DNA from 3 places in the Franzmannia qiaohouensis genome. Region 2 is predicted to be linked to each of the others. Evidence: predicted binding sites of a transcription regulator. Region 2 holds the regulator's gene; each other region holds the start of a gene.
What was found. The regulator sigma-54, encoded in region 2, starts transcription at its own class of promoters, with help from an activator protein. The targets are predictions, from matches to a motif close to TGGCACNNNNNTTGCTNT.

Region 1: urtA (urea ABC transporter substrate-binding protein) is a predicted target of sigma-54. The motif match lies at 1,450-1,467, and genes of this name have one in related genera.
Region 3: glnL (nitrogen regulation protein NR(II)) is a predicted target of sigma-54. The motif match lies at 1,403-1,420, and genes of this name have one in related genera.

The regions. Positions count from the first base shown of each region.
Region 1 covers NZ_JARWAM010000011.1:150,224-153,497, forward strand. Annotated here, with positions in the region: gene QC821_RS15755 (acyl-CoA dehydrogenase C-terminal domain-containing protein) at 1-1,229, shown strand, start outside; gene urtA (urea ABC transporter substrate-binding protein) at 1,640-2,932, shown strand; gene urtB (urea ABC transporter permease subunit UrtB) at 3,018-3,274, shown strand, end outside.
Region 2 covers NZ_JARWAM010000006.1:88,824-92,097, forward strand. Annotated here, with positions in the region: gene lptA (lipopolysaccharide transport periplasmic protein LptA) at 1-46, shown strand, start outside; gene lptB (LPS export ABC transporter ATP-binding protein) at 83-808, shown strand; gene QC821_RS09500 (RNA polymerase factor sigma-54) at 971-2,383, shown strand; gene hpf (ribosome hibernation-promoting factor, HPF/YfiA family) at 2,495-2,803, shown strand; gene QC821_RS09510 (PTS sugar transporter subunit IIA) at 2,811-3,274, shown strand, end outside.
Region 3 covers NZ_JARWAM010000021.1:3,802-7,075, forward strand. Annotated here, with positions in the region: gene glnA (glutamate--ammonia ligase) at 1-340, shown strand, start outside; gene QC821_RS19895 (DUF4124 domain-containing protein) at 491-1,087, shown strand; gene QC821_RS19900 (hypothetical protein) at 1,172-1,294, shown strand; gene glnL (nitrogen regulation protein NR(II)) at 1,454-2,497, shown strand; gene glnG (nitrogen regulation protein NR(I)) at 2,565-3,274, shown strand, end outside.

The DNA of each region.
Region 1 (3,274 bases), on a different contig from region 2:
CCGGCAGCAAGATCTGGATCACCGGCGGCGAGCACGACATGGTCGACAACATCGTCCACCTGGTACTGGCCAAGCTGCCCGACGCACCCGCCGGCTCCCGGGGCATCTCGGTGTTCCTGGTGCCCAAGTTCAAGGTCAATGCCGACGGCACCCTCGGCGAGCGCAACGCGCTGAGCTGCGGCGGCCTCGAGCACAAGATGGGCATCAAGGGCAGTGCCACCTGCGTGATGAACTTCGACGGCGCCGAAGGCATCCTGATCGGCGAGCCGCACCAGGGCCTGGCGACCATGTTCACCATGATGAACTATGAACGCCTGTCGATCGGCATTCAGGGGCTCGGTCTCGGCGAAGTGGCCTACCAGAGCGCCATGGACTTCGCCCGTGAACGCCTGCAGAGCCGTGCCCCGAGCGGCCCGGCGGCTCCCGACAAGCCCGCGGACCCCATTTTGGTGCATCCCGACGTCCGCCGCATGGCGCTCAATACCCGCGCCTGGAACGAGGGCGGCCGGGCCTTCGCCGCCTTCGTCGGCAGCCAGCTCGACTGCGTCAAGTTTCACCCCGATGCCGAGGCACGTGAGCAGGCCGCCGACCTTGTGGCGCTGCTGACGCCAATAGCCAAGGCGTTTCTCACCGACCGCGGCTTCGCCGCCACCGTCGAGGCGCAGCAGCTCTACGGCGGCAACGGCTACTGCGTGGAGTGGGGCGCCGAGCAGTACGTGCGCGACGCACGCATCGCGATGATCTACGAGGGCACCAACGGTATCCAGGCCATGGACCTGGTGGGGCGTAAGCTGTCTCGCAACCGTGGCGCCTACGTCAAGCGCTTCGCCGAGGCGATGCGTGCCGACCTGGCCAGCGAGGCCAGCGATACCCTGGCGCCGTTCCAGCGTGCCTGTGAGCAGGAGCTGGCACGCCTCGAGACGGTCACTGCAGCGCTACTGAAGCGCGCTGATGGCCACCCCGAGGAGCTCGGCGCCGCCGCCCACGATTACCTGCAGCTGTTCGGCCACGTTACCTATGCCTGGATGTGGTGGAAGATGGCCCGTGCTGCCGAGCATGGCCTGCGCCAGGATGGTCCGGCCGGGGCGGCGTTCTATCGGGCCAAGCTCAGCGTGGGCCGCCACTTCATTGCCCGCATGCTGCCGCATACCCTGGCCCTCGAGCAGCAGATCCGTGCCGGCGCCGAGCCGCTGATGGCTCTCGACGAGGCCGCCTTCTATCCCGCCTGAGTATCGCCAGCCCAGATGCAAGCCGGCCGCCCAACGGGCGGCCGGCTTGTTTTACGCGCGCTGCACCGTGTGGGTGCGCAGGGTTTCCTCATTTTGGCGCATTGTGCTGGTGCGTGCTCCGTGTGTTGCACGCTAATGGTGCGCTTGGCGTCGGTGACGCCTCGGCCTATTATTCTCAACTGATTGAAATAGCTAAGAAACCAGGGCCCCTTGTCGGCGCTGGCATAACCCTTGCGATATCTCCTGTGCGATAGCCACGCGCGTTACCCGCTGCGGGCTGACGCGACGCTGGACACAACGCCGCAGCGCGGGCCAGGCGCCCGCGACGGCGTATAACAACCAGGTTCCGCAAGGAGAATCTCGTGAACGCACCCAAGGCATCCTTTACTCCCCGTCGTCTCATCGCCGCCATGCTGGCCGCTGGCACCCTGACCGGTGCCGGCCAGGCGCTGGCCGACGATCCGATCAAGGTCGGTATCCTTCACTCGCTGTCGGGCACCATGGCGATCAGCGAGACGGTGCTCAAGGACACCGTCGAAATGCTCATCGAGCAGCAAAACGAGCAGGGTGGCCTGCTGGGGCGTGAGCTCGAGGCAGTGGTGGTCGATCCCGCCTCCAACTGGCCGCTGTTCGCCGAGCGCGCTCGCGAACTGCTCGAGCAGCACGAGGTCGACGTGGTCTTCGGTAACTGGACGTCGGTGTCGCGCAAGGCGGTGCTGCCGGTTTTCGAAGAGCTCAACGGCCTGCTCTTCTACCCGGTGCAGTATGAAGGCGAAGAGTCCTCCGAGAACGTCTTCTACACCGGTGCGGCGCCCAACCAGCAGGCGATTCCGGCGGTGGAGTACCTGATCAACGAGGTTGGCATCGAGCGCTTTGCACTGATCGGCACCGATTATGTCTACCCGCGCACCACCAACCGCATCCTCGAAGCTTTCCTCAAGGAAGAGCACGGCGTGGCCGACGAGGACATCATGATCGAGTACACCCCGTTCGGGCACTCCGACTGGCAGAACATCGTCAGTGAGATTCGTCGCTTCGGCGAAGAGGGCAAGCGCACCGCGGTGGTCTCGACCATCAACGGCGACGCCAACGTGCCGTTCTACCGCGAGCTGGGCAACCAGGGCATCGACGCCGCCGATATTCCGGTCATCGCCTTCTCGGTGGGTGAGCAGGAGCTGTCCGGCATCGATACCGGCCCGCTGGTCGGCCATCTGGCCGCCTGGAACTACTTCATGAGCGTCGATACCGACGAGAACTACGACTTCATCGACGCCTGGATCGACTACACGGGCGACGAAGAGGCCGTCACCAACGACCCCATGGAAGCCCACTATATCGGCTTCAACATGTGGGCCGAGGCGGTGCGCAAGGCCGGCACCACCGACCCGGATGCCATCAAGGACGCGATCATCGGCGTGGCGGTGCCCAACCTTACCGGCGGCTATGCGGCGATGATGCCCAACCACCACATCACCAAGCCGGTGCTGATTGGCGAGGTGCAGGACAACGGCCAGTTCGACATCGTCTGGCAGACCCCGTCCACCGTGGCCGGCGACGCCTGGTCGGACTTCCTGCCGGGTTCGCGCGACCTGATGGCCGACTGGCAGGCGCCGATGCGCTGCGGCAACTACAACGTTGCCACCGGCTCCTGTGGCGGCAGCACCGCGGCCGAAGAAGCCGAAGAAGCGCTCGCCGAAGAGTGATAGTACCTAGCTCCGCCGCCGCACGGCGGCGGAGCGCACGCCTGCTCGACCTATTCTGCTACTCCCTACCGCAAAGGAAGAACCCATGAGGAGTCTCCTTTTATTTTGGCTGCTAGTGCTGTTGGTCATGCCGCTGACCGCGAACGCGCAGACCTCGGCAGACGACGAGGCGGCCATCGAACTGCTGGAAGCGCTGGACGTCGACAGCTTTCCCGCCAAGGGCGAGGCCATCAATGCCATCGTCGCCAGTGACGATGAGCGAGCCCGCGCCTGGCTGCAGGCGCTGCTCGACGGACGCCTGCAGCGCGCCGACGACGGCCGCTTCGTGGTGGTACTCGACAA
Region 2 (3,274 bases):
CGAGCGCCAGCGCGTACGCATGACCCTCAACCCCGAACAGAACTGACTCGAGCCACTTCGCTCCCCTACTTAAGGCAAGCGCATGACGACCCTTCGCGCCAAACACCTGGCCAAGAGCTACAAGCGCCGCCGGGTGGTGCACGACATCAGCCTGACCATCGACCAGGGCAGCATCGTCGGCCTGCTCGGCCCCAACGGGGCCGGCAAGACCACCTCGTTCTACATGATCGTCGGGCTGGTCAAGGCCGACGCCGGCGAGGTCCATATCGACGACCGCGACCTGTCCCGGGCGGCCATGCACGAGCGCGCCCAGGCCGGGCTCGGCTACCTGCCCCAGGAAGCCTCGGTGTTTCGCAAGCTGTCGGTGGCCGACAACATCATGGCAATCCTCGAGACCCGCAAGGACCTCGACCGCGCCGGGCGCCAGGCGCGCCTCGAACAGCTGCTCGGCGAGTTTCATGTCACCCATATCCGCGACAATCTGGGCATGAGCCTGTCCGGCGGTGAGCGACGCCGGGTCGAGATCGCCCGCGCGCTGGCTACCGAGCCGACCTTCATCCTGCTCGACGAACCCTTCGCCGGGGTCGACCCGATCTCAGTGGGCGAGATCAAGGGCATCATCCGCCAGCTCAAGGCGCGCGGCATAGGCGTACTGATCACCGATCACAACGTCCGCGAGACCCTGGATATCTGCGACCGCGCCTATATCGTCGGCGACGGCCAGATCATCGCCGAGGGCAGCGCCACCGAGGTGCTCGATAACCAGCGAGTCCGCGACGTCTACCTCGGCGAGGACTTCCGGCTCTAAGAATACCGTCCTCAAGCCCATGAAAACACGCTGGGCTATTGACAACTGGCACACGAATTGCGCATGGCATGCTTATTGCAGAGATTTCATACCATAGTGCTTGCATGGGGTCGCGACGCGGGCTAACGTAATCGCTCACTTGTCAGCGAAGCCGTCTCCCCCATGGCCATGAAACCCTCGTTGCAACTGCGCGTCGGTACCCACCTGACGATGACCCCCCAGCTGCAGCAGGCGATCGCCCTGCTGCAGCTGTCGACCCTCGATCTTCGCCAGGAAATCCAGCAGGCGCTGGAGTCCAACCCCATGCTCGAGCTCGACGACGCTTTCGGCGAGCAGGAGGTCGCCGAGGCCAAGGAGGACGACTGGTCGAGCGAGATCCCCGACGAGCTGTCGGTCGACAGCGACTGGTCGGACACCTACCAGGACATGGCCCCCAGCGGCAGCGGCGAAGCGCCGGACTTCGAGCGCAACGCCAGCGGTGAAAGCCTCCATGACCACCTGGCCTGGCAGCTGGCGATGACCGACCTGGTCGACCGTGAGCGGATCATCGCCGAGAGCCTGATCGATGCCGTCGATGACAACGGCTACCTGGCGGCGAGCCTCGACGAACTCAGCGGCGGGCTGCGCGACCAGGGGCTTGCCGGCCTCAAGGTCAGCGAGGTCGAGCAGGTGCTGCTGCGCCTGCAGCAGTTCGAGCCTACCGGGGTATGTGCCCGCGACCTGCGCGAATGCCTGATGCTGCAGCTCGGCGTGCTGCCCGATGACACCCCGCTGCTGCCACAGGCCAAGCGCCTGGTACGCCAGTTCCTGGAAGCCCTGGCCGGCGACGATCGCAAGCTGCTCAAGCGTCGCCTGCGCCTCGATGACGACCAGCTCGACCACGTCATTGCCCTGGTCCGCACCCTCGACCCGCGCCCCGGCCAGGCCTTCAGCGACAGCGGCAATGACTACGTCATCCCCGACCTGATCGCCCGCCATACTCAGGCCGGGTGGCGCATCGAGCTGAATCCCGAGGCGCTGCCACGGATGCGTATCCAGCCCGACTACGCAGCACTGATCAAGCGCGCCGACAAGAGCGACGACAACGCCTTCATGAAGCAGCACCTGCAGGAGGCACGCTGGCTGATCAAGAGCCTGTCGAGCCGCAACGACACCCTGCTGCGGGTCGGTCGCGAGATCATGGCGCGCCAGTTCGACTTCCTCGAGCAGGGCGAAGAAGCCATGAAGCCGCTGATCCTGGCCGACATCGCCCAGGCAGTGGAGATGCACGAGTCGACCATTTCGCGTGTCACCACCCAGAAATTCATCCACACCCCGCGCGGGGTGTTCGAGCTCAAGTACTTCTTCTCCAGCCACGTCGGCGGCGCCGGCGAGGGCGACGCCCACTCCAGCACCGCGATCCGCGCGCGCCTCAAGAAGCTGATCGGTGAGGAGCCGGCGCGCAAGCCGCTGTCCGACAGCAAGCTGGTCGACCTGCTCGCCGATAGCGGCATCAAGGTCGCCCGGCGTACCGTGGCGAAGTATCGCGAAGCCATGGGCATCCCGCCCTCAAGCGAGCGCAAGCGTCTGTCCTGACAGTAAAAAAACCTGCAACATCGGTGCTGATCAAATCCACCGGCACAGGGGCTATGCAGCGCCACAAAAAGGGTTACAATCGAAGCGACACCCGCAGGAAAGGAGCGTGCCATGCAAGTCAACATCACCGGACACCATGTTGAACTGACCGAATCGCTGCGTGATTACGTCGACGAGAAACTTGCCCGCCTCGAACGACACTACGACAACATCACCACCGTGCAGGTCACGCTTTCCATCGAAAAGGAGCGCCAGCACGCCGCCTGCACCCTGCACGCCGCAGGGGCCGATATTCACGCCGATGCCCAGGACGTGGACATGTACGCCGCCATCGACGCCCTGGCCGACAAGCTCGACCGCCAACTGGTCAAACACAAGGAAAAAGCTCAGGCCCGCGCCCAAGGCGCCGGTGTCCGCTGATTTCTCCATGACTCTGCAAACCATCCTGCCCCCCGAGCGCGCCCTGTTCGGCGTCCCCGGGGGGAGCAAGAAACGGGTGCTGGAATTCTTCAGCACCTTCATTGCCCAGAACACCCCGAGCCTCGACAGCCAGGAAGTCTTCAGCCGGTTGATCGGACGCGAACGGCTGGGCAGTACCGGCATCGGCAACGGGGTCGCCATCCCCCATGCCCGCAGTCCCCACTGCAAGACGCCGCTGGCCGGCTTTCTCAAGCTCAGCGAAGCGGTCGACTTCGATGCCATCGACGGTGACCCGGTAGATCTGGTGTTCGTGCTGCTGGTTCCCGAACAGGCCGACGACACCCACCTGGCACTGCTCGCCGAAGTCGCCGGCGTGATGAACGACGCCGAGACCCGCGCCAAACTGCGCCACTGCGAGAGTCAGCGTGAACTTCATGATACCCTGATGGATGCCATCGACCGTCAGGCCCA
Region 3 (3,274 bases), on a different contig from region 2:
CGAGGCGCGTTTCCCGGATCCGACGGCCAACCCGTACCTGTGCTTCGCCGCCATGCTGATGGCCGGCATCGATGGCATCAAGAACAAGATCCATCCTGGCGACGCCATGGACAAGAACCTCTATGACCTGCCCCCGGAAGAGGGCAAGTCGATCCCCACCGTCGCCGAGAGCCTCGACCAGGCCCTCGAGGCGCTGGACAAGGATCGTGCCTTCCTCACCGAGGGTGGCGTGTTCACCGACGACATGATCGATGCCTACATCGAGCTCAAGGAAGAGGACGTGGAGCGCCTGCGCATGACCACGCATCCGGTCGAGTTCGACATGTACTACAGCTGCTGATCACGCGCCGCTGCGGCGGCGCATGATAGCAGCGTGCAGCAAGCGAAGGGGTTCCGCCACGGCGGAACCCCTTTTTGCACTAGACTATCTAACGCCCTACCCAATCACCTATCGGACCCGGCCGGGTCGCCACCCGTTGGAGCAAGGTGTATGCGCGTCTCGCCAATCAATGCCGCTTGCTGCGTGCTGCTGGTCGCCCTGCTGGGCGCCGCCAGCGGTGCCCAAGCCACGTCGATCTATCGCACCACCGATGCCCAGGGCAACGTGGTGTTCACCGACAACCCCGAGCGCGGCGGTGAGGAGGTCGAGCTCAATCCGCTGACCGTGGTGCCCTCGGGCCAGCGAGCGCCGGCTCCCCAGTCGCGGCCCGAGGCCAGTGCCTCGCCGTCATCGCCGTCGCAGGCAGTATCGTCACCCTTCATGCCCTACTCGACCTTTCGCATCGCCGCGCCGCGCAACGAGGAGACGCTACAGACCGGTGAGGCCGGCAATCTGCAGGTCGAGCTGGGCATCGAACCGGCCCTGCGCGAGGATCATCGCGTGCGGCTACTGGTGGATGGCGCGGTCAGCCAGTCGGCGATGCACAGCGATGTGTTTATGCTCGGCAACCTGGAGCGCGGCGAGCGTGTACTGCAGGCCGAACTGCTCGATGCCAGCGGCGAGGTGCGCCATCGCAGTGCGCCGGTAACGCTTTACGTGCAGCGCGCCAGCGTCAACCTGCCGCAGAATCCCAATAACCCCAATTAGCTGCCCCCGCGCCGGGCGCCTCGGTCGTTGTGCCCGGACGGTAGCCTCAGACCCTGCCCCTCGAGTGCGCCGCAGACGAGCAGCATGGATGCCTTCGAGCATGCCGAGCGGGTGCGCGACAACAGTGCGCTCGACTATCGAGCCGGTTCCAGCAGCGCCGCTCGTGATCGTCAGTCCCCGCCGTCGCGGCGCGGAGCCGACGACTGAGGGTGGCGATGCACCGCGCTGATCGCTACATTCTCAGCCTTGCACTAATATGGTGCGTCAGCGCATCTTGCACCCTCCTGGAACGCCGACGCTAGGCGCTTGCCAGGCTGGCGCGCTTCTTGCACAGCAATAGTGAACTCAAGGACGGCGGAATGCCCCATGTATCAACGTCTGCTGGAACACCTCACCACGGCGGTGCTGCTGCTCGACGGCACCCTGCGCCTGCGGTGGATGAATCCGGCCGCTGAAGCGCTGCTCGCGGTAAGCGTAGGTCGCGTACGAGGCACCCGCCTGGAGAGCCTGGAAGGCGTCGACGGTGCGGTGGCCAGCGTGCTGGGCAAGGCCCGCAGCGAGTTTCACCCCTTCACCCAGCGCGAGGCGGTGTTGACCCTGGCCGGCGGCGAGAGCGTTACCGTCGACTTCACCGTCACCCCGCTTTCCGACGACGAGCTGCTGCTCGAGATCGAGCCCCGCGACCGGCTGCTGCGGATCTCCCGCGAGGAGGCGCTGATCGCCCGTCAGGAGACCATCAAGACCCTGACCCGCGGGCTGGCCCACGAGGTCAAGAATCCCCTGGGCGGCATTCGTGGCGCCGCCCAGTTGCTCGAGCGCGACCTGCCCGATCCGCAGCTGGCGGAATTCACTCGCATCATCGTCGAGGAGGCCGACCGCCTGCGCGACCTGGTCGACCGCATGCTCGGCCCCAACCAGGTCACCCACCATCAGCCGCTGAATATTCACCGGGTGCTGGAGCGAGTGCGTTCGCTGCTGCTCGCCGAGCAGCCGGCGGTGACCATCGAGCGCGACTACGACCCCAGCCTGCCGGATCTTCATGGCGACGAAGCGCGCATGATCCAGGCGGTGCTCAACGTGGCGCGCAACGCGGTGGAGGCGATGACCGAGAGTGAAGTCGCCGCTCCGCGGCTGATTCTCCGCACCCGTGCGCGGCGCCAGTTTACGCTCGGCGCCGAACGCCATCGGCTGGTCTGCGAGGTGGGGATCATCGACAACGGCCCGGGCATCCCCGAGACCCTGCGCGAGACGCTGTTCTACCCGATGGTATCGGGTCGCGCCGAGGGCAGCGGCCTGGGGCTCTCGATTGCCCAATCGATCCTGCATCAGCATCAGGGCCTGATCGAGTGCGACTCGCAGCCCGGGCGCACCGAATTCCGGCTATTAACGCCACTGGAGGCGCCGCCATGAGCCGCGCTCCCGACGCTTTTACTCGTGCCACGGCTGACCGCTGTCGTGATGTTTTCTGGAGGCTTGCATGACAGATCCTGCCCGTATCGTGATCGTCGACGATGACCGCGCCATTCGCTGGGTGCTCGAGCGCGCGCTGGCCCAGCCCGACCTCGAGGTGGAGAGTTTCGAGCGCGCCGACAGCGCGCTGGACGGCCTGCTGAAACGTCCCCCCGACGTGCTGGTGACCGATATCCGCATGCCCGGCCTCGATGGTCTCGACCTGATGGCCAAGGTCCGCGAAGCGCACCCCGACATGCCGGTGATCGTGATGACCGCCCACTCCGATCTCGACAGCGCCGTCGCCTCCTACCAGGGCGGCGCCTTCGAATACCTGCCCAAGCCGTTCGACGTCGACGAAGCCCTGGCGCTGGTGCGCCGGGCGGTGGCCCACGCCCGCGAGCGGCAGAGCCCGGCGGTGGCCCCGGAGGGACTGTCGGCGGAGATCATCGGCGAGGCGCCGGCGATGCAGGAGGTGTTCCGTGCCATCGGCCGGCTCTCGCAGTCGCATATCACGGTACTGATCAACGGCGAGTCGGGCACTGGCAAGGAGCGCGTCGCCCAGGCGCTGCATCAGCACAGCCCGCGGGCCGGCAAGCCGTTCATCGCGCTGAACATGGCGGCGATCCCCAAGGACCTGATGGAGTCGGAGCTGTTCGGCCACGAGAAGGGCGCCTTCACCGGGGCAACCGCTCAGCGTCGCGGGCGCTTCGAGCAGGCCGACGGCGGCACTCTGTT